Regions from separate parts of the Agrobacterium sp. 22-221-1 genome, predicted to be linked through region 2. Evidence: predicted binding sites of a transcription regulator. Region 2 holds the regulator's gene; the other holds the start of a gene.
The links. The regulator LexA, encoded in region 2, represses DNA repair genes until DNA is damaged. The targets are predictions, from matches to a motif close to TGTTCNNNNTGTGTTCNG.
Positions count from the first base shown of each region.

Region 1: the regulator LexA is predicted to act here: its motif matches at 6,646-6,663, upstream of recA (recombinase RecA).

Region 1 is NZ_JBNWCL010000005.1:273,624-288,388, reverse strand. Features, by position in the region: gene ACQZ5N_RS10525 (TetR/AcrR family transcriptional regulator) at 1-427, opposite strand, end outside; gene ACQZ5N_RS10520 (anthrone oxygenase family protein) at 508-1,044, shown strand; gene ACQZ5N_RS10515 (glutathione S-transferase family protein) at 1,416-2,042, shown strand; gene ACQZ5N_RS10510 (VOC family protein) at 2,119-2,502, opposite strand; gene alaS (alanine--tRNA ligase) at 2,601-5,264, opposite strand; gene recA (recombinase RecA) at 5,496-6,587, opposite strand; gene ACQZ5N_RS10495 (carbohydrate kinase family protein) at 6,834-7,775, shown strand; gene ACQZ5N_RS10490 (pseudouridine-5'-phosphate glycosidase) at 7,805-8,728, shown strand; gene ACQZ5N_RS10485 (OmpA family protein) at 9,015-11,291, opposite strand; gene ACQZ5N_RS10480 (ABC transporter substrate-binding protein) at 11,628-12,401, shown strand; gene ACQZ5N_RS10475 (ABC transporter permease) at 12,514-13,317, shown strand; gene ACQZ5N_RS10470 (ABC transporter permease) at 13,314-14,144, shown strand; gene ACQZ5N_RS10465 (usg protein) at 14,313-14,579, shown strand; gene ACQZ5N_RS10460 (methyltransferase domain-containing protein) at 14,664-14,765, shown strand, end outside.
Region 2 is NZ_JBNWCL010000001.1:371,302-386,066, forward strand. Features, by position in the region: gene ACQZ5N_RS01855 (amino acid ABC transporter ATP-binding protein) at 1-317, shown strand, start outside; gene gltA (citrate synthase) at 391-1,680, opposite strand; gene ACQZ5N_RS01865 (ComEC/Rec2 family competence protein) at 1,988-4,417, shown strand; gene ACQZ5N_RS01870 (glutathione S-transferase family protein) at 4,438-5,115, opposite strand; gene lexA (transcriptional repressor LexA) at 5,394-6,116, opposite strand; gene ACQZ5N_RS01880 (TRAP transporter large permease subunit) at 6,364-7,623, opposite strand; gene ACQZ5N_RS01885 (TRAP transporter small permease) at 7,620-8,153, opposite strand; gene ACQZ5N_RS01890 (TRAP transporter substrate-binding protein) at 8,274-9,281, opposite strand; gene ACQZ5N_RS01895 (transketolase family protein) at 9,403-10,434, opposite strand; gene ACQZ5N_RS01900 (transketolase) at 10,431-11,303, opposite strand; gene ACQZ5N_RS01905 (SDR family NAD(P)-dependent oxidoreductase) at 11,363-12,124, opposite strand; gene ACQZ5N_RS01910 (LysR substrate-binding domain-containing protein) at 12,292-13,179, shown strand; gene ACQZ5N_RS01915 (sugar phosphate isomerase/epimerase family protein) at 13,331-14,206, shown strand; gene ACQZ5N_RS01920 (dihydroxyacetone kinase subunit DhaK) at 14,262-14,765, shown strand, end outside.

The DNA of each region.
Region 1 (14,765 bases), on a different contig from region 2:
TGACGCCCTGTTTTGCCAGCGCCTGAAAATACGCCGCAAGCTTCGGCATGACGTGGTCACGACCCTTTTCCGCCAGAAATGCTCCAAGCGTGGCGTCACCGCCGGCTTCCGCCGCCGCAACCCGATTGAGCAGCACCGCCCGCTCCCCGAGAAGCATCGACAATAGTTCAGCCCCGAAACGGGAAAGCTCCCTCACGCCATCGGCCGCTTCCGCCGACGGCAATACCAGCCTTGCGGCATTTTCTTCGACCATGGCTTCGTAAAGCCCGGCCTTGCCGCCGAACCAGCCATAGAGCGTTTCCTTGGAGGACCTGCTCACCTTCGCCAGCGCCTGCATGGAAAAGGCGGCATATCCATCCCTGGCAAGCATGGCGAAGGCATGTTCGACAATCTCGCGCCGGCGCAATTCCCTGCTTTCATTTCGCATCCGCACTTCCTTGACAGTAACCGTACATATGCGTACGGATATTCCGTACGCATATGTACGGTTATTTGACGGAGGTTTTGATGTCCAGCTCATTTCTGCACGAGATCAGAACAAGGCATTTCCCCGCGCTCGCCATCGCAAGAGAACCGGCAATATCGGTCTTGCGCATCGTTGCTCCGCTGAGCCTTGGCGTGATGGCCGGATTCTTTTTCGCCTTCAGCAACCCCGTGATGATGGCTTTCCAGCAACTGGAGGCCGATATCTTCATTCCGGCATTCAACGGCATCAATATCAGCGTCCGCAACGGCGTCTTCTTCACCGCCTTCTTTGCACCGCTGGCGGCCCTTCTCGCCGCCGTGGTCGTTGATCGCAACAACAGGCTGCTATGGTTATTGGCCTTGATCATCTACACCGTCGTCGTCATTCAGACGCGAATGGTCAATGTTCCGATCAACGAGTTTTTCAAGACTGTTACCGCCGACGTGCCGACCGACTGGCAGGAACTGCTGGACCGCTGGGCACTTTCCAACCTTCTCCGCACCGTGCTCACCACGGTCGCATTTTTTCTGGCGCTGCTCGCGGCAACGAGGCATGCGGGAAGAAAACCAACCCACTAAACTGCAATAGCTTCTCTTTCCAAAGCACCGGCCGCCAATGCGATTGATGGCTGACGGGCGGCGATAGGAGCGAACCCGGACCCGGCGCGATGCCGGGTTTTCTTTTTTGTTCACAGTATCTTGATTAGCCGTTGTACTAGGCGCAGACTTCGATTCCGCGTGCTGCGGCCAGTACAACAATAAGACAAAGCTTAAACAGCATCTACTTGCACATAACTTGCCCGGCACAGTCAAACGTTCATCGGAGCATCGGCGCGATCTTAGGAAACACGCGAAGGATGTTGCGAACTTTAAAAATGCGAAGCGCAGGCGCGAAATCCGCATCGGTTTTCCCATGATGCTTCGACGATTTTGCTTGGGGAGGCAAAAGCATGAGTGAATTGATCTTCTACACCAACCCCATGTCGCGCGGACGCATCGCGCGATGGATGCTTGAGGAAGTGGGCGTTCCATACCGAACGGAAATACTGGGCTTCGAGACCTCGATGAAATCGCCCGCCTACCGGCTGATAAATCCGATGGCGAAGGTGCCCGCCATCAAACACGGCGATACCATCGTCACCGAGGCGGCGGCGATCTGCGCCTATCTCGCCGATGCCTTTCCCGGCGCGAACCTTGCGCCCACACCCAAGGCGCGCGGGCTTTATTATCGCTGGATGTTCTTCGCCGCAGGCCCGCTGGAAATGGCGGCGAGCATGAAGGCGATGGGTTTCGAAGTGCCCAAGGAGAAGCTGCGCATGGCCGGCTGCGGCAGCTATGCGGATGTGATGAATACGCTTGAGCGGGCCGTCAGCGAAAATCGCTTCATCGCCGGCGATCTCTTCACGGCGGCGGATGTCTATGTCGGCGCCCATATCGGCTGGGGCCTGCATTTCGGCACCATCGAAAAACGCCCGGCCTTTCTCGACTACATGGCGCACCTCACCGACCGCCCGGCCTACAAGCGGGCCGCCCAGCTCGACGAGGAAGCGGCGAAGGACTTGCAGGCAACCGGATAAGACCGGTCAGCCACGCCGCTACCGATAAACAATAGCCCGCCCGAAAATCGAATATCCGATCGATCATCGCGGCGGGTTATGTACCGGACTGGCCGAGCGGCTCCCCGACCTCTATCGCGTGCCCGTCCGGATCGTAAAAACGAAAAACCCTCTGTCCCCAGGCCTGTCGCTTGAGAGGATGGATAAGCTCCACATGCGGCGCGATATTTCGAAAAGCCGCATCGACATCCGCATGTTCGAAATAAAGCAGCATATTCCGTCTGCCATAGGGTTCTTCCGCGCTCGACGATGTGCCCCAGACCGTCTCCGCGAGCGACCGCCCCTCGTGGATTGCAAAACCGCTTTCAAAGAGGACAAAGTTTCCGAAATCCTCGACAATCTTCAGGCCGAGCCTGTCACGATAAAACGCCTTCGAACGGCCGACATCGCGCACGAAAGGAATAGGATTTACAAAGCGCATCGCTTCCCCCGTCGCGTCCTCGGCACGCAACCATCTTGCCTTTGAAGGCGGAAACAAAAAAGGCGGGGTAAAACCCCACCCTCTTCAATTCACGCCGATCAGGCAGCCAACGCCGCCGCCACCGCTTCGATGGCATCCTGCGCCCTGGCGCCATCCGGGCCGCCGGCCTGCGCCATATCCGGTCGGCCGCCGCCGCCCTTGCCGCCAAGTGCGGCGGAAGCAGTGCGGACGATATCGACAGCGCTGAAACGGGCCGTCAGATCTTCGGTCACGGCAGCGACAGCGCTTGCCTTGCCGTCTTCGGAAACGGCGATCAGCAGCACGACGCCCGAGCCGAGATTGGCCTTGGCCTCATCGGCAAGACCCTTGAGGTCCTTGGCATCGATACCGGACATGGATTTTGCCAGGAAGTTGACGCCAGCAACCTGCTTGACATCGCTTGCGCCGGCATCCGCCGAACCGCCGCCCATGGCAAGCTTCCGGCGGGCATCGGCAAGCTCGCGCTCCAGCTTCTTGCGCTCATCGAGCAGACCTTCGACACGCGACAGTACATCGCCCGGCTGAACCTTCAGCGAAGAAGCAAGCGCCTTCACCCGCTCATCCTGTTCGGCCAGATAGGCAAGCGCCCCCTGCCCGGTCACGGCTTCGAGACGGCGCACGCCCGCACCGACGGCGCTTTCGCCGAGAATGCGGATGAGGCCGATCTGGCCGGTGGCCGCCACATGCGTGCCACCGCAAAGCTCGACGGAATAGGGACGGTTGGCTTTTGCGCCATGCAGGCCGGTGCCCATGGAGACGACGCGAACTTCGTCGCCGTATTTTTCACCGAACAGCGCCATGGCGCCCTCGGCAATGGCGTCGTCGACGCTCATCAGGCGCGTCACGACCGGCGAGTTCTGCAGCACGATTTCGTTCGCCATTTCTTCGACGACCTTCAGCTCCTCGGCCGACATCGGCTTCGGATGCGAAACGTCGAAACGCAGGCGCTCAGGCGCAACCAGCGAACCCTTCTGGGCAACATGGGTGCCGAGCACTTCGCGCAGCGCCTCGTGCAACAGGTGGGTGGCGGAATGGTTGGCGCGCAGGCGCGAGCGGCGGTCATGATCGACCGTCAGCTGCACGGCATCGCCCACCTTGAGGCCGCCCTTGGAGACCGTGCCCAAATGCACGAAGAGGCCTTCGCCCTTCTTCTGGGTATCGGAAACGGCAAAGGCGCCATTGTCGCCGGAGATCACGCCGGTATCGCCCATCTGGCCGCCGGACTCGCCATAAAACGGCGTCTGGTTGACGACGACCTGCACCGTCTCGCCATCGGCAGCGCTATCCACGGCCTTGCCGTCCTTGACGATCGCCTGGATGACGCCTTCGGCGGTTTCGGTGTCGTAACCGAGGAATTCGCTCGCGCCGAGCTTTTCCTTGAGCTCGAACCAGACGGTCTCGGTCGCCTTGTCGCCGGAACCGGCCCAGTGCGAGCGGGCTTCCGCCTTCTGGCGCTCCATCGCATCGGTGAAGCCGGAAATATCGACGCCGATTTCGCGGGCGCGCAGCGCATCCTGCGTCAGGTCCAGCGGGAAACCATAGGTGTCGTAAAGCTTGAAGGCGGTTTCGCCATCCAGCATGTCGCCCTTGTGCAGCGTCGAGGTGGCGTCGGAGAGCAGCGACAGGCCGCGTTCCAGCGTCTTGCGGAAACGGGTTTCCTCAAGCTTCAGCGTCTCGGAAATCAGCGCCTCGGCGCGCACCAGCTCCGGATAGGCGCGGCCCATCTGCTGCACCAGCGCCGGCAGCAGCTTGTAGATCAGCGGCTCGCGCGCGCCGAGAAGTTCGGCATGGCGCATGGCGCGGCGCATGATGCGGCGCAGGACATAACCGCGACCTTCGTTCGACGGCAGGACGCCATCGGCGATCAGGAAGGCGGACGAGCGCAGATGGTCGGCGATGACGCGGTGGCTGGCGCGCTTTTCACCTTCGGCCGGAACGCCGGTCGCTTCCACGGAAGCGGCAATCAACGCGCGGAACAGGTCCGTATCGTAATTGTCATGCTTGCCCTGCAGCAGCGCCGAAATACGCTCAAGGCCCATGCCGGTATCGATTGACGGACGCGGCAGGTCGATGCGCTCTTCCTTCGTCAGCTGCTCATATTGCATGAAGACGAGGTTCCAGATTTCGATGAAACGGTCGCCATCTTCTTCCGGCGAGCCGGGCGGGCCGCCCCAGATATGATCGCCATGATCGTAGAAGATTTCAGAACAGGGGCCGCAGGGGCCGGTATCGCCCATCGCCCAGAAATTGTCGCTGGTCGGAATGCGGATGATACGGTCGTCGGAGAAACCGGCGATCTTCTTCCAAAGGTTAAAGGCCTCGTCGTCGGTGTGGTAGACGGTGACCAGCAGACGGTTGCGGTCGATGCCGAATTCCTTGGTGATCAGGTTCCAGGCATGGGTGATCGCTTCTTCCTTGAAGTAATCGCCGAAGGAGAAATTGCCGAGCATTTCGAAAAACGTGTGGTGACGGGCGGTATAACCGACATTGTCGAGGTCGTTATGCTTGCCGCCGGCACGCACGCATTTCTGCGCCGAAGCGGCCGTGGAATAGGGACGGCTTTCAAGACCGGTGAAGACGTTCTTGAACTGCACCATGCCGGCATTGGTGAACATCAGTGTCGGATCGTTGCGCGGCACCAGCGGGCTGGAGGGCACGATCTCGTGTCCGTTCTTCTTGAAGTAGTCGAGAAAGGTCGACCGAATTTCATTCACACCGCTCATGCCCACACACCGCTCACAGCTGGAGTCCATCATTGCCATCGGGAACGATGGCTTTATTGCAAAATCACTGGCTTTTATCGTTCGCATCCTGCCCTGTCCAGCCATGGAGGCGAAGCAAGACATATAGGCAAATAAAAAGGGCCACGCGAAGAAAAATCGCACGACCCTTTTTGATCTATACCAGTTCGGCAAAGTCTGCGGGCGGCAATGCCCGAGCCTTCACGGAAGGTGTCAGCCTTCGTCGGAGCCGTCGTCGCCTTCGCCGGCGTCCGGCCCGCCATTCTGCAGGAAGCGGTCAGCGATCAGGCCCGCATTCTGGCGCAGCGCCAGTTCGATCTCATTGGCCGTTTCCGGATTGTCACGCAGGAATATCTTGGCGTTTTCACGCCCCTGCCCCAGACGCTGGCTGTTATAGGAGAACCATGCACCGGACTTCTCGACGATGCCGGCCTTCACGCCGAGATCGACAAGCTCACCGGTCTTGGAAACGCCTTCACCATACATGATGTCGAATTCCACCTGCTTGAAGGGCGGCGCCATCTTGTTCTTGACGACCTTGACGCGCGTCTGGTTGCCGACAACCTCTTCGCGCTCCTTGACGGCGCCGATACGGCGGATGTCGAGACGAACGGACGCATAGAACTTCAGCGCGTTACCGCCCGTCGTCGTTTCCGGCGAACCGAACATGACGCCGATCTTCATGCGGATCTGGTTGATGAAGATCACCATGCACTTGGACTTGGAGATCGACGCGGTCAGCTTGCGCAGTGCCTGGCTCATCAAACGCGCTTGAAGACCCGGCAGGCTATCGCCCATTTCGCCTTCGATTTCCGCCCGCGGCGTCAGCGCCGCAACGGAGTCGACGACCAGCACGTCAACCGCGCCGGAACGCACCAGCGTATCGGTAATTTCCAGCGCCTGTTCACCCGTATCGGGCTGCGAGATCAGAAGGCCCTGCAAATCCACACCGAGCTTGCGGGCATAGACCGGATCGAGCGCATGTTCGGCGTCCACGAAGGCGCAGATGCCGCCCTTCTTCTGGGCTTCGGCAATGGTCTGCAATGCCAGCGTCGTCTTGCCCGAGCTTTCCGGGCCATAAATTTCAATGATGCGCCCCTTCGGCAGACCGCCGATGCCGAGCGCGATATCCAGGCTGAGCGAACCCGTCGAAACGGTCTCCACTTCAACCACATTTTCATTGGAACCGAGCTTCATGATCGATCCCTTGCCGAACGACCGTTCGATCTGGGAGAGCGCCGCTTCCAGTGCCTTGCTTTTATCCACCGATTTATCCTCTACGAGACGCAAAGAATTTTGTGCCATCCGAACCACCTTTAGGTTATTGAAGCCGCACAGGCAATGAAGCAGTATGGAAACGGTATGTACTCTATTTGTTCTCATTTCGCAAGGCTGAGCCAGCATATTGAAAACAAATAGCGATAAGTCGTTTGTTCTGCTTTCGTTTTTCCGTGCCCGGCCTATGGCCGCAAACCGGATGCGAGGTCAGGAAGACGTCAGTTTAGGCCGAATCGTCCGGTCTTTCCATCCGCCAAAGAGGGAAACGCAAGCGTGAAGAAAATACTCGTTCTGGGCGGCGCGCATATCGACAGGCGCGGCATGATCGAGACTGAGACGGCGCCCGGCGCGAGCAACCCCGGCTCCTGGATGGAAGAGGCCGGCGGCGGCGGTTTCAACGCCGCGCGCAATCTTTCCCGCCTCGGTTTTCAGGTCCGCATCATCGCCCCGCGCGGCGGCGACGTCACCGGTGAGGCGGTGGCGGAGGCCGCACGGCAGGCGGGTGTGGAAGACACGCCCTTCACCTTCCTGGATCGCCGCACGCCAAGCTACACCGCCATTCTGGAGCGTGACGGCAATCTCGTCATCGCGCTTGCCGATATGGACCTCTACAAGCTCTTCACCCCGCGCCGCCTCAAGATACGCGCCGTGCGCGAGGCGATCACGGCGAGCGATATCCTGCTCTGCGACGCCAATCTGCCGGAAGACACGCTGACGGCGCTCGGCCTCGTCGCCCGCGCCTGCGAAAAGCCGCTGGCGGCCATCGCCATATCCCCCGCCAAGGCGGTGAAGCTGAAAGCGGCGCTCGGCGATATCGACATCCTCTTCATGAACGAGGCGGAAGCCCGCGCGCTGACCGGCGAGACGGCGGCCAATGTCCGCGACTGGCCCGACATCCTACGCAAGGCCGGGCTTGCCGGCGGCGTCGTTACCCGCGGCGCAAGCGAGGTGGTGGCCTTCAGCAGGACGGAAACGGCGATCCTCCATCCGCCCCTCATCCGCGAGGTGAAGGACGTGACCGGCGCGGGCGACGCCATGGCGTCGGGTTATCTCGCCGCCATCGCCGAGGGAAAGACGATTGCGGAAGCGTTGAGGCAAGGCGCGGCGGCAGCCGCCATCACCGTGCAATCGCCCTTCGCCACCTCCCAGGACCTATCAAAAGACAGTGTCGAAGCCATGTTGGGGCTTGTTCCCCGGGCTGAAATGCTGGCATGAACCCGCTTTTAAAAACTGGAACAGATGAAATGACCCGCCCTATCTCCCCGCTCCTGCCCATCGTCTATTCTCAGGAAGTCGCCGCCGCCAAGCAGCGCGGTGCGCCGATCGTGGCGCTTGAATCGACCATCATCACCCACGGCATGCCCTATCCCGGCAATATCGAGATGGCGGAAAGCGTCGAACAGATCATCCGCGATCAGGGTGCGGTTCCGGCCACCATCGCGGTCATTCACGGCACCCTGCATATCGGTCTTGAGAAAGACCAGCTCGAGGCGCTGGCCCAGACCACCGACGCCATGAAGGTCTCGCGCGCCGATATCGCCTTCGCGATCGCCGAGCGCCGCACCGGCGCCACCACGGTGGCCGCCACCATGATCGCTGCCGCCCGCGCCGGCATCCGCGTTTTCGCCACCGGCGGCATCGGCGGCGTGCACAAGGGCGCGGAAGAGACCTTCGACATCTCCGCCGATCTGACCGAGCTTGCGAAAACCGGCGTGATCGTCGTCTGCGCCGGCGCCAAGGCCATTCTCGATATTCCGAAGACGCTTGAGGTTCTCGAAACCAATGGCGTACCGGTCGTCACTTTCGGCTCGGAAGAATTCCCGGCTTTCTGGTCGCGCTCCTCCGGCCTGCCAAGCCCGCTCTCGCTCAACAGCCCGGCGGCAATCGCCAATTTCCAGACAACCCGCGAACAGTTGGGTATCGAGGGCGGTATGCTGGTGGCCAATCCCGTGCCGGAAGAGGACGAAATTCCGCGCGAGGAGATGGAAATCTACATCAACCGCGCCATCTCCCACGCCGAACGCGACGATATCACCGGCAAGGAAGTCACCCCCTACCTGCTTGGCGACATCTTCCGCCTGACGGATGGCCGCAGCCTGGAAACCAATATCGCGCTGGTGCGCAACAATGCGCAGCTGGCTGCGGAAATCGCGGTGGCGCTGAACTAACCGCCGGGTTTGGGATCATCCTCAAGTTTGCGGGTGATGGCAGGGGTCGAAAACCTCTCCTCCGTCATGCCGGACTAGATCCGGCATCCAGCCACGGCGTGTCTGCGCCGTGAAAGAGTCTTTCGTGATCAAGGACTTGATCACGCTGGACCCCGGATCTGGTCCGGGGTGACGGATTGCGGATGATCAAGCTTTGCCAAACGCCTCGGCGCTGGGGACATCGTAAGCAACAAAAAGGCCCGGAGAGCCTGCGCTTTCCGGGCCTTTGTTTTTCATCAGAACCTAGTCACTTCTGGGCGACCGGCTTCACCAGCGGCGTCACGCGGCGGATGGTGACGCGGCGGTTCTGCTGTTCCGGGCCGAGCGTCTGGACCTTCAGGTAACGCTCACCATAACCTTGCGTCGCGAGGTTTTCCGGCGGAATGCCGTAAACATCGGTCAAGACGTTGGCGACGGAAGCGGCGCGTTCGTCGGAAAGCACGAGGTTGCTTTCATCCGAGCCGACGGCGTCGGTATGGCCTTCGATCAGGAAGGTTTCACCCGGGTTCTTGTCCAGCGCCTTGTTGATCGCATCCGCCACCTTGCGCAGCGAACGGGCCTGCGTCATCGGGATTTCGGCGCTGCCGGTGGCAAAAGTGATGGTATCGAGGTCGATACGGCGCACCTTGTCGCGGATACGGGCCGAATAACGCACTTCGTCCAGCGAATAGACACGCTCCACCGGCTCGACCGGCGGCTGTTCCAGGAAGCGGTAATAATCGCGGTCCGGATCGCTCGAGGTGTCGATGATGTAGTCCGTCACGGGAATGCGCAGGCGCATCGGCGGCAGGTCGAGGCCCGGATCGCGATAGACGTAATCGCGGTCGGGATCTTCCATCAGCTCCGGTGCATAGAACAGCACATATTCGCGGCCGCGATCGTCGATGCGCGAGCGCTGGATCACGTCGCCATATCGGTTGCGGATCGTCACCACCTGCGTTCCGTCACGACGCTCCACGGTTTCGCGGACACGGCCGCCGGGCAGACGCTCGTAATAGGGCTCGCCGCCATCGCGAATGAAGCGCTGGTTGTCGTCGCCGCGCACCACGACACGGTCGCCGAATTGCAGGATGATCGGCGCATCGCGGTCGCGGTCACGCGGGCGGCCTTCGCGCGGCTGCCATTCGCGCACGCCTTCCGGCCGCTCATATTGCGGGCGGCGGTCGACACGCTCGCCCTGCTGCGAGGTGATGGCTTCCATCTTGACGGGCGGCGGCGGGGCTTTGCCTTCGGCGGCGCCGGCGCGCTGCGCCTCGGCGTCGGAGGTCGGAACCTTTACGTCACCGGCCTGTTCGCGTTCACGACGGCGCTCCTCGCGGGTCTGGCGGTTGCCGGAACGTTCCACTTCCTTGTCACTGTCGAGAACGGCGGCACCCTTGTCGACCGGCAGAATGACGGTATCGGCGGTCTTGGACGGGTCCTTGGCGATTGCCTTGGCCTTGTCCAGCTCTTCCTTCGTCATCGGCGGCGCTTCCGTCTGCGGAACAGCAACCTGATTGGGAACGGGTTCGCCGGCCGGCGCCTGTCCGGTTGTCGTACCGCTCGGCGGCGGCGTCGGCGCGCCTGGCAGCGGGGCTGCGGGTTCGGTTCTGCCCTGACCCTCTACCGGCGGCTGTTCCGAAGGCTGACGGCCCGGTGCGGGGTCGGGCTGGGCTTCAGGTGCCGGCGGACGCGCGGGCGTCGGCGCTTCGGTCGGAACCGGTGCTTCCTTCGCGGCGGGCTCGGGGGCGGCCGGCTTTTTCTCCGGAACGGCTTTTTCGGCCGGCTCGGCTTTCTGTTCCGGGGCCTTTTCCTCTACCGGTGGCTTTTTGGCGGGTGCCGGTTCGCGGGGCTTGGCCGGCTCGCCGGCATTTTCAGGGCGTGCTGCGGGCTCCTGTTCGGCAGCAGGTTCCTTCGCGCGCTCCTTGCGGGGACGCTCGGGACGCTGCTCGCCCTCACCTGCGGGCTGCTCGGCCCGTTCCGGCTTGCGCGGACGTTCCTTCGGCTGCTCTTCGGCCGGTGCGGCTTCGGGCGCGGCTTCGGGCGCGGCCTCGCGCTGGCGTGCGGGGCGCTGTTCGCCCTCGCCCTGCGGCTCCTGTGCGCGTTCGGGTTTGCGGGGACGCTCCTGCGGCTGCTCGGCCGGCGCGGGCTCCGGGCGGGCCTCACGCTGCTGCGGTTCCCGCTGGGGTTCGGGCTGCGGTTCCCGCTGCGGCTCAGGGCGCGGTTCGGCAGGCGCGGCTTCGCGCTTGGGCTCCGGTTCACGCTGCGGCTCCGGCGCACGCTCCTGTCGTTGCGGCTCGGCCTGCGGCTGCGCCTCTTCGGCCTGCTTGCGACGCTTGCGCAGTTCCTCTTCCGGGTTCGGTTCTTCCGGCTGCGCCTGCGCCAGAATCATCCGGCCGGTCGCAGCATCGCCGGGAAGCGCCTGCGACACGGGCGTCTGCGCCCGCGCAGCACCGGCAAAACCGGCCGCGGCCGGCTCGACCGCAATCGCCAGCGACATGAGGGGGAAAACCACCCCCGTCAGCAATGTGTTCTTCTTCAGCATCGGTGTTTCCTCATCTGCCATTATTGGTCGCCAGTCTTGCGACATCTTGATTCCGGCTGCGCGTGCAGGCGCTGGTCAACGCCTCGCACACACTTCGGTTCCCATGATGGACAAAGCCTTCTGTACCGGAAATGAACAGATCAAGGCGTTTTCGTGGAAGCTCTGCGGCACAATCGCGGTCACTAATATTGCAGTTGCATTTTTTGACCAACCGGATGAATAATCGCATCCGCGCTGAAGGCTACAGGCGGCATCATCCGCTGCGCCCTGCGCCCATGGCGTCCGCACTGACAACAACAACAGACCGCGGATGAACGACCAAAAGAGAGGATCGAAATGCCTATTTCCACCCGTCTGCTCGCAGCCGTATCGATTGCCGCCATCTCGCTGTTTTCCGGCGCAGCCCTCGCGCAGGACAAGATCGTCATCGGCACCGAAGGCGCCTATCCGCCCTTCAACAATCTCGAAGCCGACGGCACGCTGACCGGCTTCGACATCGACATCGCCAAGGCGCTGTGCGAACAAATGAAGGCCGAGTGCACCTTCGTCACCAATGACTGGGACGGCATCATTCCCGCCCTTCAGGCCAAGAAGTTCGACGCCATCATCGCGTCCATGTCGATCACGCCCGAGCGTCTCGAGAAGGTCGACTTCTCCAAGAAATATTACAACACCCCGCCGGCCATCGCCGTGCCGAAGGATTCGCCGATCAAGTCCGTCGACGATCTGAAAGGCAAGTCGCTCGGCGCGCAGGGTTCCACCACCCACTCCAACTATGCCGAAAAGCATTTCCCCGATGCCGACGTGAAGATGTATCCGACCGCCGACGAATATAAGCTCGACATCGCCAATGGCCGTATCGACGCCGTCATCGACGATATCGTCGTTCTGTCGGAATGGCTGAAGACGGATGCGGGCGCCTGCTGCAAGATCCTGACGCCGCTTCCGGTCGATGTCGAGATCAACGGCAATGGCGCGGGCGTTGCCGTCCGCAAGGGTGACACGGCGCTTGCCGACAAGTTCACCGCCGCCATCGCCGGCATTCGCGCCAGCGGCAAGTATCAGGAGATCAACAAAAAATACTTCGATTTCGACGTTTACGGCGAGTAAGCCCGTTCCATCTGTTGAAATCTCGTGGCGGAAGGCTTGCCCTTCCGCCATTTTTGTTTGAAAACGTCACGATAACAATCACGGCGGCTTAAGACCGCAGGGGAAAATTGGCATGAGCGGAGCATTTTCCGCCATAGGTGCGTTCTGGACCTATGTCTCGACACTTCTCGATCCCTTCTGCGGGCCGGTCGGTCTCTTCTCGCTTTTCGGAAACGGCACCCTGGTCGCCTGCGGCGATGCGGGCTGGGGCGATGAAATCGCCTTCGGCGTCAAGGTCACCATCTCGCTGGCGCTCGCCACCCTGCCCGTCGGGCTGCTGATCGGTTTTCTCATCGCGCTCGCCGCACAATCGGAAGAAAAATCGCTGCGGCTGGCGACCGGCATCTACACCACCATCTTCCGCGGCCTGCCGGAACTCCTGACGCTCTTCATCGTCTATTACGGCATTCAGATGCTGCTGCAATCGGTGGCCGGTTATGTCGGCATCACCGGTCCGGTCGAGATCAACGCCTTCGTGGCGGGCATGGTGGCGCTGTCCGTGGTGTTTTCGTCTTATGCGTCCGAAGTGCTGCTCTCCGCCTTCAAGGCCATACCGAAGGGGCAATATGAAGCGGGTGCGGCACTGGGGCTTTCGCGGGGCCGCACCATGGTACTCATCATCATTCCGCAACTGGTCAGGATCGCCCTTCCCGGCATGACCAATCTCTGGGTCATCCTGCTCAAAGACACGTCCTACGTCTCGATCATCGGCCTTGCCGATATCGTTCGCCAGACCGGCATCGCCGCCCGCGTCAGCAAGGAAGCCTTCTTCTTCTATGGCATCGCCTGCCTGCTCTACCTCATCCTCGCGCTGCTTTCCTCCATCGGCATCGGCTTCATCGATCGCTGGTCGCGCAAGTCGGAGGTAAGCCGATGAGCCATATTCAGGAACTCATTCCACCCCGCCCCGCCCCGGCCGTTGCGGACAAGCCGCTCAATATTTCGCGCATCGTCGGCATCGCCGTCATCACGCTCTGGCTGCTGCTCGCCGCCGGGCTGATCTTCGCCATGATCGAGGGCTGGGACTGGGACAAATTCCAGCGTTACGGGCCGCGCTATATCGACGGTCTCATCACAACCATCACCCTCGTCGGCAGCTCGATCATTCTCGGCGCCATTCTTTCCGTGCCGATCGCCTTCGGCCGCATGTCGGAAAACCGCATCATCGGCGCGCTGGCCTATGCCTATGTCTACGTCTTCCGCAGCACGCCGCTTTTGGCGCAGCTTTTCCTGATCTATTACGGCCTCGGCAGTTTCCGCCAGGGGCTGGAAACCGTCGGCCTGTGGTGGTTCTTCCGCGAGGCCTGGTATTGCGGCCTGTTGTCGCTCACCCTCAACACCGCCGCCTATCAGGCCGAAATCCTGCGCGGCGCGATCCGCAGCGTGCCGCGCGGCCAGCATGAGGGCGCCGCCTCGCTCGGCCTGTCGAAACTCGTCACTTTCCGCAAGATCATCCTGCCCCAGGCGCTGATCGTGGCGCTGCGTCCCTATGGCAACGAAATCATCCTGATGATCAAGGGTTCGGCGGTGGTCTCCATCGTCACGGTCTTCGACCTGATGGGCCAGACCCGCTACGCCTTTTCCCGCACCTTCGACTATCAGGCCTATCTCTGGGCCGCGATCTTCTACCTGACGATCGTCGAAACGCTGCGGCATGTCTGGGCATGGCTGGAAGCCCGCCTGACCCGGCATCTCAAGCGCTAGTCGCAACGTTGGCAGCACTCATCAATGAAGGCTGCCAACATTTTGAAAAATATAAATATTTTGTGACAACCCATGTCTTTGGCAAGCTTGGATTAACCATGACGTGTTCCCATATTCGATACAGCGGTAACGCTGTGATCGGCAATCATGGAAACGGGAACCGCCGTCATGAACAAGGACATGGAAATGATGCTGAGAGGCTACGGCCTCACCACCGCCCAGATATTTTATCGCCTGCCGGATCATCCGCTGGTTCTCCAGACCTATGTCTGGCAGGACTACGATCTTGCCCCGGACTTCCCTGAGATGCATGGCTTCCTCAAATTCTGGAAGGAAAAGCTCGACGGTCCTTTGCACTCCGTCCGCTACGTGCACCGGCAGGTAATCTCGGCGCAGGAATGGCGCGCGCTCAAGGGGGAGTTCATCATCCACTGAGCCGTCGCGCCACATAAACATTGCGCCCGTCCCCGATGCGGCTTACAGCAAACCTCAACTGAAGATGCTGACGGATAAGGCACGATGACGAAGAACCAGAAAATCGACGAAGAGGCGCTTGCCGAGGCCTATAACCGCGCGCTCGCGCTTGAAAAAGCCGGCGACGTGGACGCGGCGGTGAAGGCC
Region 2 (14,765 bases):
CCGGCGGCCAGCAGCAGCGCGTCGCCATTGCCCGTGCACTCGCCATGCAGCCCATCGCGCTGCTCTGCGATGAGATCACCTCGGCTCTCGATCCCGAACTTGTCGCGGAAGTGTTGGCCGTGGTGCGGGAACTCGCCGCTGAAGGTATGACGCTCCTGATGGTGACGCATGAAATGAAATTTGCGCGCGACGTCTGCTCCCGCGTCGTCTTTATGCATGAGGGCAGGGTGCATGAAATAGGCCCACCGGAAGAGGTCTTCTCCAATCCCGCAACACCGGAACTGAAGCAGTTCCTGGGCGTCGCTGCACGCCACTGAGAACTATTCGGATGCTCAACAAAAAAGGCCGGCGGAAAAACCTGCCGGCCTTTGATTTATGGGGTTTCGCGGCTTAGCGCTTGGAAACTGGAACGTAGTCGCGCTTGCCGGCGCCCGTATAGAGCTGGCGCGGACGGCCGATGCGCTGCTGCGGATCTTCGATCATTTCGTTCCACTGTGCGATCCAGCCGACGGTGCGGGCAAGAGCGAAGAGAACGGTGAACATGGTCGTGGGGAAGCCGAGCGCCTTCAGCGTAATGCCGGAATAGAAGTCGACGTTCGGGTAAAGCTTCTTTTCGACGAAGTAGGGGTCGGAAAGGGCGATCTTTTCCAGTTCCAGCGCGACCTGCATGATCGGATCGTCGGAATTGCCGGTGGCTTCCAGCACTTCGTACATCGTCTTCTGCATGATCTTGGCGCGCGGGTCGTAGTTCTTGTAGACGCGGTGGCCAAAGCCCATCAGGCGGAACGGGTCGTTCTTGTCCTTGGCGCGGGCGATGTATTCCGGAATGCGGTCAACCGTGCCGATTTCGTTCAGCATGTTGAGCGCCGCTTCGTTGGCGCCGCCGTGAGCCGGGCCCCAGAGGCAGGCAATGCCAGCCGCGATACAGGCGAAGGGGTTCGCACCCGACGAACCTGCAAGACGCACCGTGGAGGTGGAAGCGTTCTGCTCGTGATCGGCATGCAGGATGAAGATGCGGTCCATGGCGCGGGCCAGAACCGGATCGACCTTGTAATCCTCGCAGGGCACGGCAAAGCACATGTGCAGGAAGTTGGAGGCGTAATCGAGATCGTTCTTCGGGTAAACGAAGGGCTGGCCGATATGGTACTTGTAGGCCATGGCGGCGATCGTTGGCATCTTGGCGATCATGCGCAGCGAAGCGACCATGCGCTGGTGCGGATCGGTGATGTCGGTCGAGTCGTGATAGAAGGCAGAGAGGGCGCCGACCGTGCCGCACATGACGGCCATCGGATGCGCATCGCGGCGATAGCCGGTGAAGAACCGGCTCATCTGCTCATGCACCATGGTGTGGCGCGTGACGCGGGTGTCGAAGTCCTTCTTCTGAGCCGCGGTCGGCAGTTCGCCGTAAAGCAGCAGATAGCAGGTTTCCAGGAAGTCGCCCTGTTCGGCGAGCTGCTCGATGGGGAAACCACGATGCAGGAGAACGCCTTCGTCACCGTCGATATAGGTGATCTTGGATTCGCAGGAGGCCGTCGACGTGAAACCCGGGTCGTAAGTGAAAGAGCCCGTGTGCTTGTACAGCGTGGCGATATCGACGACGCTTGGTCCGATCGTGCCTTCCCTGACCGGGAGTTCGACCTGCTTTTCGCCAAGTGTCACTGTAGCGCTTTTTTCCGTCATACTGATCCTCCGAAAACATGCGGGTGGGGGCGTTGAGACACGCCCCGCGGTTAAGCGTCTACCGATTAGCTATATGATCCTTGCGCAGATGCCAAGCTATCCAAAGGTCAAATTGTGCATTGCGGCAAACGCAATTGCCTTGCTTCCGTCTTTCCCGGTGATGGCAATTCAATCTCAGTCAACGCAGGGTTAAAGGAAAGGATTGCAATCCCTCGCATCCGCCTGCAAACCTGTTCCCGGTGCGGCAGGGGCGCGGCGCGGATTGCTCGGTCAAGGGGAAAAACAGCATTTCAGACATGCCGAAACGATGCAGGGCGATTTGCCCGGCACGGCGGAAATCCTTTATCCGCTTCGCAGAACCGGCGATGTTGCGACATATGACACGCCCGCCCTTGTCGGCAAGCCGAACCTGCGAGCTGTCGCCTCTCAAAAAATCGCCGCATGCTTCGCCGAGGAGCGCGCATTCGGCCACGATTTTCTTTTCGTTCCGGTTTTCATCGGCTGCGGTGCGATCCTCTGGTTTTCCCTCAATACCTCGCCTTCATTCTCCGTTCTGGCGATCACATGTCTCATCGCCGTCGGTCTGGCGTTCTTCGCGAAATATCGCTCGGGCTTCGCAGCGACGGCCTGCGGCCTTTGCGCGCTGCTTTTGCTGGGCATGCTTTTCGCCGGGGTCGAAACATGGCGTGCGGGAACGGTGGTGCTGGATACGCCCGTCACCACCACCATTACCGGCACGGTGACCCGTCGGGAGGTGGATGCGCGCGGGGACTGGCGATATGTGGTGCAACTCACCGCAACGGAAGCGCCTGCATTGTCACGCCCGCCGGGCAAGGTCTCACTCCTGTCACGCGGGGGAGGCGAGCCCGCTGCACTCGGCGCGACCATTCGCGGCAAGGCGCGGCTTTCGCCGCCATCCGGCCCGGCCTTGCCGGGGCTCAATGATTTCGCCTTCGCCTCCTATTTCAGGGGCATAGGCGCGACCGGATTCTTCTATAAGCCGCCACAGACGGTCGTTTCACCCGGCATTGGCGCGAAGACGGACTGGCTGGAATGGGCCGACATGCGGCTCTATGGCCTTCGCACCGCCATTGCCGAACGCATCCGCAACACCATCGGCGGCGATGCCGGCGCTTTTGCCGCCTCCATCGTCACCGATGAGAGACAGGCCATATCCGCCGAAACAATGGAAGCGTTGCGGCTCTCCGGCCTTGCCCATATCGTCGCCATATCCGGGCTTAACATGGCGCTGGCGTCGGGCATATTCTTTGTGGGGCTGAGGCTTGCCTTCAGCCTTTTTCCGGCATTTGCACAGCGCTGGCCCGTGAAGAAGATTTCGGCTTTCGCCGCGCTCTTGATGACGCTTGCTTATTACCTGATTTCAGGTTTTGCCGTTTCCGCCGAACGCGCCTGGCTGATGATGTCGGTGATGCTGATCGCGGTGCTGTTCGATCAACCCTCGCTCAGCCTCAGGAATGTCGCGCTTTCCGCTTTGGTCATTCTCGCTTTTTCGCCCTCGGAAATCATGGGCCCGAGCTTTCAGATGTCTTTTGCCGCGACCATCGCGCTCGTCGCCTCCTATGCCGCCTGGAGCCGCTGGCGTATCGATCGCGAGCGTCTGTTCATCGGGCGCAAACCGGCATGGATGACGGTGGCGCAAACGGCGGGCGCCATCATCGGCGGTGTCATCACGACGTCGCTGATAGGCGGTCTTTCGACGGCGATCTATTCGGTCGAGCATTTTCAGCGTGTCACCACCTATGGACTTTTCGCCAATCTGGCCGCCATGCCGCTGATGTCGCTGATTGTCATGCCTTTCGGCCTTGTCGCCATGCTGCTGATGCCTTTCGGGCTCGACGCTCCGTTTCTGAAGGTCATGGGATACGGCATGGCCCTCGTCATCGAGGTTGCGCAGGAGGTGGCGTCCTGGGGCGGAAGCGCTGCGACGGGGCGGCCTCACGGGTGGTTTCTGGGGCTCGCCTCGGCTGGTTTTCTGCTGCTGACTTTGCTGCGCAGCCGGCTTGCGCTTCTGGGCATGCCGCTTCTATTCCTCGCCTTCGGCCTGTCGTCCGCCACGGCCTATCGCGATCCGCCCGATTTGCTTGTTCACGAGGATGGCGAGCTAGTGGCGCTGCTGGAGGACGGCAAAGCCTACACGACGAAGGCTCAGCCGCAGGGTTTCGTTTATGGCCAGTGGCAAAGGGCGCTGCTTTTGCCGGAACAGCCTGTGCCGCCGGTCTTTCTCAAGACCGAGGCCACGGCAAAAACCGTGGCTTTGGCCTCGAAGGCGAAGCTTGATCCGCAAGAGATGAGTGCAGTTGCACGGCAGATGACAGCGGCCCTGAGAGACGCCGAGCCCAGCGTTTTCACTTGCAGCAAAGGCATATGGTGCGTTACGCGCGCGGGAAGCGGCGAATGGATCATCGTTCTGGAAGACGGCCGCTTTGCCGGAAAGGCTTGCGATATTGCCGATATCGTTATCGTCTCCCGCAGAACGTCCTTTTCCCAATGCCGCTCGGGCGCACTTCTGCTGAACCGCGATATCCTGCGGCGGATCGGTTCGCTGGAAATGGACTTCGCCGGCAACGATCAGGCAGGGGTGGTCGGCAGGCTGCGCGCCGCAATCGCCGGCATGGACAGGCCCTGGAGCGAACATCGCTATTACGACTGGAAAAGCGGCCGTTTCGATCACGACGTGCCCGATGCCGTCATGCGGTTGCTGGCGGCATCGCAATAGAGCGCCGCCAGCATGGACCGTCAGGCCTTGATGCGCAGATCCGCGGTCAATTCGCCGATCCCGCTAATTTCCTCTTCATGCGCCGCATCGCGCCAGACTTCCTTCAGCCCGGCCTCGTACCATTCGCGCATGGCGGGAAGGGCGAGCAGCCGGTCGCAATAGGCTCTCGCTACGGGCGAAAGTTCCGCGCCATAAGTCTGGAAACGAAATGCCACCGGGCAGAAGAAGGCATCGACCGCCGTGAATTTCTGGCCGGCAAGAAAAGGCCCGCCGAATTTCGCGAGGCCTTCGCTCCACAGCGTATCGATGCGCTTTATATCGGCCGCAAGCCCGGTATCGCCACCCTTCGGTTTTACGCGAATGCCGACCGACATCGGGTAGAGATTGCGCAGCGAGGAAAAGCCCGCGTGCATTTCGCTCGCTGCCGACCGTGACCAGGCCCTTGCCTGCTTGTCGCTCGCCCAGACGCCCTGATGTCTTTCCGCCAGATATTCGGCGATCGACAGCGATTCCCAAACCGTCACGCCCTCATCGACAAGGCAGGGCACCTTGCCGGTCGGCGAGAAGGTGGAGAAGGAAACGCCTTCGCCGAAGGGAACGAGTTTTTCATCGAAGGCGATGCCGAGCGTACGCATCAATACCCAGGGCCGCAGCGACCATGAGGAATAGTTCTTGTTGGCGATATAAAGATCGTACATGACGTGTTTCCCCGATATGACGCGCATTTCTATACCGACGGATGGCCCTTGGAATATTGCAAATAATCCATGGCTCCCATAAGCCGCATTGATGAATGGGAATGTGAGGGCAGGGAGAAAGAAAGAGGCAAACTCGCGTCACCGCCCGGAGACGAGAACGAAACGCACCCTCTCTTTACTTCCGCAGAGCCGCATTGTTCCTGGGAACAATCCAAGATGCCTCAAAGGGAGCGTCATCCTCTCGATGACGCCCCTAGCGAAAAAAGGCGGGGTGCCAATTAATGGTAGCGGCGGATCAGACCAACCAGCTTACCCTGGATTTTCACCCGATCCGGTCCGAAAATACGGGTCTCATAGGCGGGATTGGCCGCTTCCAGAGCGATGGAGGCTCCCTTGCGGCGGAAACGCTTCAGGGTAGCTTCTTCATCATCCACCAGTGCTACGACGATATCGCCCGGATTGGCCGTATTGCCGTTGCGGATGATGACGGTATCGCCATCAAAAATGCCGGCCTCGATCATCGAGTCGCCCTTGACTTCCAGAGCGTAATGTTCGCCCGAGCCGAGCATGTCGACCGGCACGGCCACATCATGGGTGTTGTTCTGGATGGCGGAAATCGGCACACCGGCGGCGATGCGGCCCATGACCGGCACGGTGACGGCGCCACCGAGATCATTGGCCGGCGCCTTGGGGGCAGGGGCCGGCTCCGGCGTCTTCGGCTTGCCGAGGCTGCCTTCAATGACGCTCGGCGAGAAGCCGCGCTGCGGCCTTGCACCCGGCGCATAGGCCTCAGGCAATTTGATCACTTCCAGCGCCCGCGCCCTGTTAGGTAGCCGGCGAATGAAGCCGCGCTCCTCGAGTGCGGTGATCAGCCGGTGGATGCCGGATTTGGAGGCAAGATCGAGTGCGTCCTTCATTTCATCGAAGGAGGGCGGCACGCCGGACTCTTTCATTCTTTCATGAATGAAGAGAAGCAATTCCTGCTGTTTGCGCGTGAGCATGAGGAAAACACCCTTGAGAATCGTCGTTGAAGTCGCGAAACAAATACAGAACGAACACTATATGTTCCATATGTGTTCCGCAATCCCCTAAAATTTCGTGAAGGGTGCATCGCAGATCGTGATTTGATCGTCGAAACCATGAACAAAGCAGATTGAACGATGTAAGCGGCACATCTTGAATACTAAAACCACCGACCGGGGAGACCCGGCCGGTGGTTTCTGGCAGCCGTTTGCTACGGCTCTTATGTTAGTAGATCGTGAGGGCAGGAATGAAGCTGACCGCGATGAGAAGCAGCATCGCCATGGTGAAGAACGGCCACAATTCCCTCGTCGTTGCGCCGAGCGGCGCTCTGGCTATGGAGGACGAGATGAAGAGCGTGGTGCCGATCGGTGGCGTATAGAGCCCGATACCGAGATTGATGACCATCATCATGCCGAGCTGCACCCGGTCGAGCCCGATCATATCCGCAAGCGGCACGAAGATCGGTCCGAGCAGCAGGATCGACGGCGGCAGATCGAGCGGCATGCCGATGATCAGCATCAGGATGTTCATCATGAGAATGATCAGGATCGGGTTGGAGATATTCTCGGCCACCCAGGTGGCGAAATGCTGGGGCGCCTGATCGAAGGTAAGCACCCAGCCCACCGCCGCACTGCCCATGATGACGAGCATGACGACGCCGGTTGCAGAGCCTGCCTCGACGAAATTGTCGCAGAAACGCTTCCACGTCAGATCGCGGTAGAAGAAGATGCTGAGCACGAGCGAATAGACGACAGAAAGAACGGCCACTTCGGTCGGCGTTGCAAAGCCGAAGCGCAGGCCGAGGATGATCAGGATCGGCAGAAGGATCGCCGGCAGGCTGCGGAATGCAAGTAGTGCCAGATCGCGCTTGCGAAAGCTTTCGTCTCGCACCGCATAGCCCCGCCGCACGGCAATGGCCCAGCAGACGAAGATGAAACCGACGGCCATGAGCAGGCCCGGCAGAATGCCGGCGATGAACAGATTGGCGATGCTGACGCCGCTGACCAATGAATAGAGGATCATCGGGATCGACGGCGGGATGAGCACATCGATGACCGCCGAGGTGGCATTGTTGGCCGCACAGAGGGGAGCGGGGTAGCCCTGGCGCTTCTGCCACGGAATGAGCACCGAACCGAGCGCGCTCGCATTGGCGACCGCCGAGCCGGAAACGCCGCCGAACACGACCGAGGAAATGACGGTGGTGGAAAGCGGGCCGCCGCGCCAGCGCTGCATGGCCTTGGAGGCGAGTTCCAGAAGCTGGGTTCCGAGTTTGCCGCCGAGCATCAGCGTGCCCGCGAGCATGAAGAACGGCAGCGCTAGCATCGGGAAAGACTGCGTCTGGTCGTAAACCTGCTGCGCCACGATCGAGAGCGGCACATAACCGTTCCACAGTACGGCGACGCCCGCAGAGATGATCAGCGCATAACCGACCGGAACCGCAATCATCATGAGAATACAAAATGCAATGATCATCACGATGGTCATAGCGGCATCTCCTCGGTTGCACCGTGCGGACGGGCATGCCAGCCGCCGGAGAGAATGCGCAGGCTCGCGGTTGCGGTGGTGACCGAGACCAGTGCTGCGCCGAAGGCGATGGAATAATATCCGATGCTGTTGGGCAGTTGCAGCACAGGGCTGATTTCCGCGCCGGCGATCTCGGCGACGACAAGCGCCTGCTGCGCGAGAATGACGAAGCTTGCGACCGTCACGAGATTGGCGAACAGCAGAACCGCCACCTTGCCGCGTTCGTCGAACTTGTCATAGATCCATTCAACCGCCATATGCGCGCCGCTCTGCGCGGCAAGGGTAATGCCGGCGACGATGAACCATGGAAACAGCATGGTCGGCAGTTCTTCCGCAAAATCCAGCCCGCCGGATGTCGATAGATAGCGGACGATGACGTTTGCGGTCATGATGACCGTGAGCAGAATGCCGGTTGCCACGATGATGATGCGGCAGAGGATGGCGATGAAACTGTCAACGCGATTGGCGGCGGACAAGGCTCCTTCGAGCATTGGCGCATCTCCTGAAAACTGAAACCGTATGAATGTCGGCGTGAGCGAGGCTCCCGCCGATCCTGTCGGTGGACATGAAGGTGAGGCCGGGCGGCTTGAACCGGCCCGGCATCCTGATCATTAGCCTTTGGCGGCCTTTTCCAGCTCGGCGACGAAATCGCCGAAGGGCTTCTGCTTCCATGTCTCCAGCACCTGCGCGGTCGCTTTCGCGAAAGCGGCGTGGTCGATGTCTTCCACCACCTCGATGGCGGCATTGGCCTTGAAGGCGGCCAGAGACGCGCTTGCCTTTTCCGCCGAGAGTTTGCGCTGAAGCGCGCCTGCCTCCTTCGCAGCCGCCTTGACCGCCTCGAAATCCTTGCCCAGCCGCCCCTCGGCGAATTTGGACATCAGGAACGGGGTGGATTCCCATTTATGGGCGGTGAGGCTGATATGCTTGTTGACCTCGTAAAGCTTGGAGCTTTCGATATTCACCAGCGGATTTTCCTGCCCGTCGACGACGCCCTGCTGAAGCGCGATGTAGAGTTCGCCGAAGGCAATCTGAACCGTCGCCGCATCGAGCGCCTTGAAAATATCCATGGTCATCGGGTCGGCGGGGGTACGGATTTTCAGGCCCGCGACGTCCTGCGGCTTGGTGATGGCGTGTTTGGAATTGGAGACATGGCGGATGCCGTTGTCCCACCAGTCGAGCGGCACGATGCCGACCTTCTGGAAACGCGCATCGAGCGATGCGCCGACATCGCCTTCGAGTACCTTGATCGCCTGATCAGCGTTGCTGAACAGGAAGGGCAGGCCGAGCGCCGCGAGTTCTGGAACAACGCTCGAAACCGGACCCTGGCTGTTGGCGGTGAAATCAAGCGCCCCGGTGCGCAGGCTGGTCAGCATGGCGGCGTCGCTGCCAAGCGTTTCCGAACCGGCGACATTGATCGCCACGCGGCCTTCGGTTTTCTGGGCAACGAGTTCCGCGAATTTCGCGGCCGCGATCGTGCGCGGATTGCCGGGCGCCGCGCCATGGCCGAGCGTCAGCGTCGTGGCGGCCCGGGCGTTGCGGGCTGTCGTCAGAATGGCCGGCGCCGCCAGTGCCAGACCGGTACCGGTCAGGAACATACGCCTGTTGATGGAAATACTCATTTTTCTCCTCCCTGGATTTAAACACCCTCGGCGTTGTCCGATCACGCGGATAACGCGCTCCACTCCCTTGAAACCGCCGGCTCCCTCCGGCTGATTCCGCACCATGTTTGAGTTTCAGCCTTTAGACCGAACCGCGCGGTACTTCAAAACTTTCATTCTCCAGCCACGCCCTTGCGCGCGCCACGATCATCGCCGTCGAGATACCGTAGCGGTCATGCAGGGTGGGCAGCGCGCCTGCATCCAGAAAGGCATCGGGCAGGGCGATCTGCCGCAAGCGCGGCGCCCGGCCGCTTTTCATCAGCGCCATTGCCACGGCCTCTCCAAGGCCGCCGATTTCGCTATGGTTTTCCGCCACGATGACCAGACGATCAGCCCGGTCCACTTCCGTGAAGATCGAGGCGGTATCGAGCGGCTTGATGGTGGGGGAATGCAGCACGGCACAGCCGACGCCCTCCTTTTCAAGCAGGGCAGCCGCTTCGAGAACCCGCATCGTCAATATGCCGGACGATATGAAAAGGACCTGCGCACCATCGCGGATAAGCTTCGCCTTGCCGAGTTCGAACCGATAGCCATATTCTTCGAGCACCACCGGCACCTGGCCGCGCAGCAGGCGCATATAGACGGGGCCGTTGTAATCCGTAATGGCCGGCACCGCGCCTTCTATGTCGGTCGCGTCGCAGGGATCTACGATGGTCATGTTCGGCAGCGCGCGAAAGATCGCCAGATCGTCGGTTGCCTGATGGCTGGGGCCGTAACCCGTCGTCAGGCCGGGCAGGGCGCAGACGATCTTCACCGGCAGGTTTTCCTCGGCAATCGCCATGGCGATGAAATCATAGGCGCGGCGGGCGGCAAAGACCGCATAGGTGGTCGCGAAGGGCACGAAGCCTTCGCGCGCCAGACCGGCGGCGGTGCTCATCAAAAGCTGCTCGGCCATGCCCATCTGATAAAAGCGCTCGGGAAAGGCTTTGGCGAAAATATGCAGGTCGGTATATTTGCCGAGATCGGCGGTGAGGCCGACAATATCCTCGCGTTCCTTCGCCAGCTGAACAAGGGCGTGACCGAAGGGAGCAGGGCGTGTCGGCTGGCCTTCGGCGGCGATGGAGGCGATCATCGCCGATGTGGTGAGGCGCTTCTGCGGGGCTGCTGCACTCATTGCGGCCGTCCTTCTTCAAGGGCGTCGAGCGCCAGCTTCCATTCATGCGCTTCCACGCGAATGAAATGGGTGATTTCGCGGTTTTCGAGAAAGGGCACGCCGCGGCCCATCCGGGTATCGAAAATGATGGCGCGCGGCCTGTCATCGGCAAGTGACATGGCGATATCGAAGGCCTCGCGAACCTTGTCGATATCGTTGCCGTCCACCCGCTGCACATGCCAGCCGAAGGCCGCGAATTTGGCGTCCACAGGTTCGGAGGACAGCATCTCGCGGGAAGGGCCGTCCGCCTGCTGATTGTTGAAATCCACGAGATTGATGAGATTGCCGAGCCTGTGATGAGATGCGCCCATGGCGGCTTCCCAGGTGGAACCTTCGCCCAACTCGCCATCCGACATCAGGTTGATGATGAACCGTTCTGAATTCTTGCGCTTGAGGCCGAGAGCCATGCCCACGGCAATGCCAAGCCCATGGCCGAGCGATCCGCCAGTGATCTCCATGCCAGGCGTATAGGAGGCCATGCCGGACATGGGCAGGCGCGAGCCGTCGCAGCCATAGGTCTCCAGCTCGTCTTCCGGAATGACGCCCGCCTCGATGAGCGCTGCGTAAAGTGCAATCGCATAATGGCCGATGGAGAGCAGAAACCGGTCGCGGCCTTCCCAGTGCGGATCGTCCGCCCGGTAGCGCATGGTGTGAAACCAGGCCACCGCCAGAACATCGGCAATGCCGAGCGCTTGGCCGACATAACCCTGTCCCTGCACCTCACCCATCAAAAGGGCGTTGCGCCGGATGCGCCAGGCACGTTCCGCCAGCGATACATTCGCCAACGCCGCTTCCTTCGTTGCATCTGCGTGCCGATATCCCTGAGCCATGGTTTCCTCCTCCCGGTCAGAAAAATCGAAGCCGGCTTCCCGGCTTCGACAGGTGGTTTTCAGTGAATGAGCATTCCGCCATTCACATCGACAACCGCGCCGGTGACGTAGGAGGAGAGGTCCGAGGCGAGGAAAAGATAGATATTGGCGACATCGATGGCATCGCCGAGACGGTTGAGCGGAATTCCCTTGAGAATGTCGCGGCGCATGTCGTCGGTCAGCTTGCCGCCGGTAATGTCGGTCTGGATCAGGCCGGGAGTAACGGAGTTGACGCGAATGCCGTCGGGTCCGAATTCACGCGCCATGGCCTTTGCGAGACCGAGAACGCCCGCCTTGGCCGCCGAATAATGCGGGCCGCCGAAAATGCCGCCGCCACGCTGTGCGGAGACCGACGACATGCAGGCAATCGAGCCGCCGCCATTGTCGCGCATATTGGGAATGAAGGCCTGGCTGAAATTCAGCACACCGGTCATGTTGACATCGACGATGCGCTGCCAGTCCGCGCCGGTAATGTCGAGCGTCTTCACCGGCTGGGTAATGCCGGCATTATTGATGAGGATATCGATTTTGCCGAAAGCGGCGATGACTTTTTGCGCCGCCGCCTCGCAGGAGGCACGATCCGCCACATTGCCGCCGACGCCGAGATGCTCGCCGCCATCCACTTTTTCAAGCGAGGCCGCGGCTTCGATGCTACCGGCTTCATCGAGATCCACGATGGCGACGCGGGCGCCGTGGCGGGCGAAAAGTTCCGCCGTGGCGCGGCCGATGCCACGCTTGCTGGCGGCGCCTGAAATAACCGCGGTCTTTCCATTCAACAACATAAGCAATCCTCCCAAGCCGGGCGCCGGCTTCATACGCTTGACGGCGGTGCTCCCGACCTGCCGCCGCATCCAGTCCTGCGACGAATACAGCCTCGATATTGCAGATGGGCAGAGGGCGCTTCAAACGCGAAGTTTACATCATCTCATGAATCTGCTTCAGTAATCGAATGTTGAACGGCATTTCACTCACCTCCATCCGCGCCTTCGAATCCGCCGCCCGGCTCGGCTCATTCCGCGCCGCAGCCGATGAGCTCAACCTGTCGGCGAGCGCCGTCAGCCATGCTATCGTCAAGCTCGAAAGGGTGCTCGGTACGCCGCTTTTCGAGCGCACCACGCGAACCGTGCGCCTGACTGCGGCGGGGCAGACGCTTCTGACACATGCATCGAACGCCTTTGAGGAGTTGCGGCAGGGCATTGAGGTGGTGTCCTCCAACCGCTCCCATCTTCTGCGCCTGCATTGTGCGCCCAGCTATGCGGCGCAGGTATTGTCTCCGCGCCTGCCGCAATTCTTGAACGCCAATCCGGGCATTGAGGTGCGGCTGGCGGCCAGCACGGCCTATGTGCGTTTCGTCGATGGTGAATTCGATGCCGATATCATCTATGGCGAACCGCAGGGAGACGATCTCATCATCATTCCGCTGGGCAGAGAGCGTGTCACGCCGCTGTGCTCGCCGGCGCTCGCGGACGAGATCAGGACACCCCGCGATTTGAACCGGCAATTGCTTATTCGAAGCGACAACAAACGTCTGCAATGGCCGGACTGGTTCGAGGCCAATGGGCTGGGCAAGCCGCCCATTCAGGCCATGAGTTTCGACCGCAGTTTCCTCGCGATCGATGCCGCAGCCAATGGCGTCGGTGTGGCGCTGGAATCGACACGGCTTGCCCATCGCGAGATAAAATCCGGGCGGCTGGTTGCGCCCTTGAGCGGCGCGACGCAGGACCTTCACTATGTCGGCCATTATCTCGCCTATCCCAAATCCGGCAGCCAGCGCAGGCTGGCAAGACGGTTTGCCGACTGGCTGATCGAAGACCTGCAGGACCCTGCATTTGAATAGGAATGCGGCTGTTACGTGAATTGAATTCACTGGCGCGTTAATTTTTTCCGCTTGCTCACGAGCGGACCTCTCCGTCATTTTCCGGTCGGAATAATGAGGTTGCAGCGTGATCGGCATCGTCCCTTCGGCTGCGGCTCAAGGGGAGGATTGCATGAAAGATCGCATCATATCGGCGTCCGGCGCGCCATATGACGGCTATGGGCGCGAGGAGATGCTGGAGAGCATCGCCAGGATCGGTTTTCGCCATGTGGAGCCTGCCTTTATCGTCGGTTACACCGAACCATTCGACGAAAGCGCGTTCCTGCCGGCTGAAATGGCCTCATGGCGCCGCTCGCTGAGCGATGCCGGGCTCGGCTGCCATGCCATGTCGTCGCATATCGATCTTGGACTGGACGATTCCGTAGAAATTTTCACCGGCAGAATGGCTTTTGCGGCGGGAATCGGCGCGAAGGTAGTCGCCACCAATGCCTCGGCCCGGCAGCGCGAAGACCGGTTCCTGCGCAATATCGAGGTGCTTCTGCGCCGTGCCGAGGCCTTCGGCATCGTGATCGGACTGGAAAATCCCGGCGATGGCAGCGACAATCTTTTCAACATCGCGCAGGAGGGCATCGCGCTCACGCGGCGTTTCGGCTCCCCATGGCTGGGGCTGAATTATGACGCGGCCAATACCGCGTCCCATCGTCCGCAACTCAAAAATTTTGCCGATGACGCGGTGGCGGCGCTGCCCGCCTCGGTTCACGCACATATCAAGGATGTGAAGCACACGCCGGAAGGCTGGTTTTTCGTGCCGGTGGGCGAGGGCGATATCGATTGCGACAAGCTGCTCGGTGAGATTGCCAAAAAGCCGGAGATGCCGATCAGCATCGAGTTTCCAGCGCGCCTTCACCGTCGCGCGGATGCCCAGCCGGTAAGGCGTATCAGCCCCGCATCGCTTCGGGAAATAGAGCAGGCTCTGACGGTTTCGCTTGACGCGGTCAAAAGAGGATTGGCCGGGAGCGGAGCCGAAAGCTCGGCCGCTGTCGCCTGAGAGGCGGCCCGAGAAGCGGTAGGGGCTGGCGTAGACGGCATAAAGGAGGAGAAGAATGCAGAGATTTGTGAATAACCCCGACGAGGTGGTCGAGGATACGGTGAAAGGCTTCGTCAAGGCCCATCGCGACATCGTGCGCCTTGCGGAAAATCCGCGTGTCGTCGTTGCCAGGGGCGCGCCGGTCGCCGGCAAGGTCGGCGTGGTCACGGGCGGCGGCTCGGGCCACGAGCCGGCCTTTATCGGTTACACTGGCCGCAACATGCTGGATGCCGTCGCCGTCGGCGAATTGTTTTCATCACCCACGGCCAAGAGCTTTCACGACGCCATCCGCGAGGCTAATGGCGGCAGGGGCGTGATCTTGCTCTACGGCAATTATGCCGGCGACAATATGAATGTGAAGATGGCGACAAAGCTCGCCGCCAAAGACGGCATCGAGATCGCAACCGTCGTCGCCAATGACGATGTGTGTTCCGCGGCCCCGGACGAGCGTGAGAAACGCCGCGGTGTCGCCGGCGAAATCTTCATGTGGAAGATCGGCGGCGCCAAGGCGGCAAGCGGC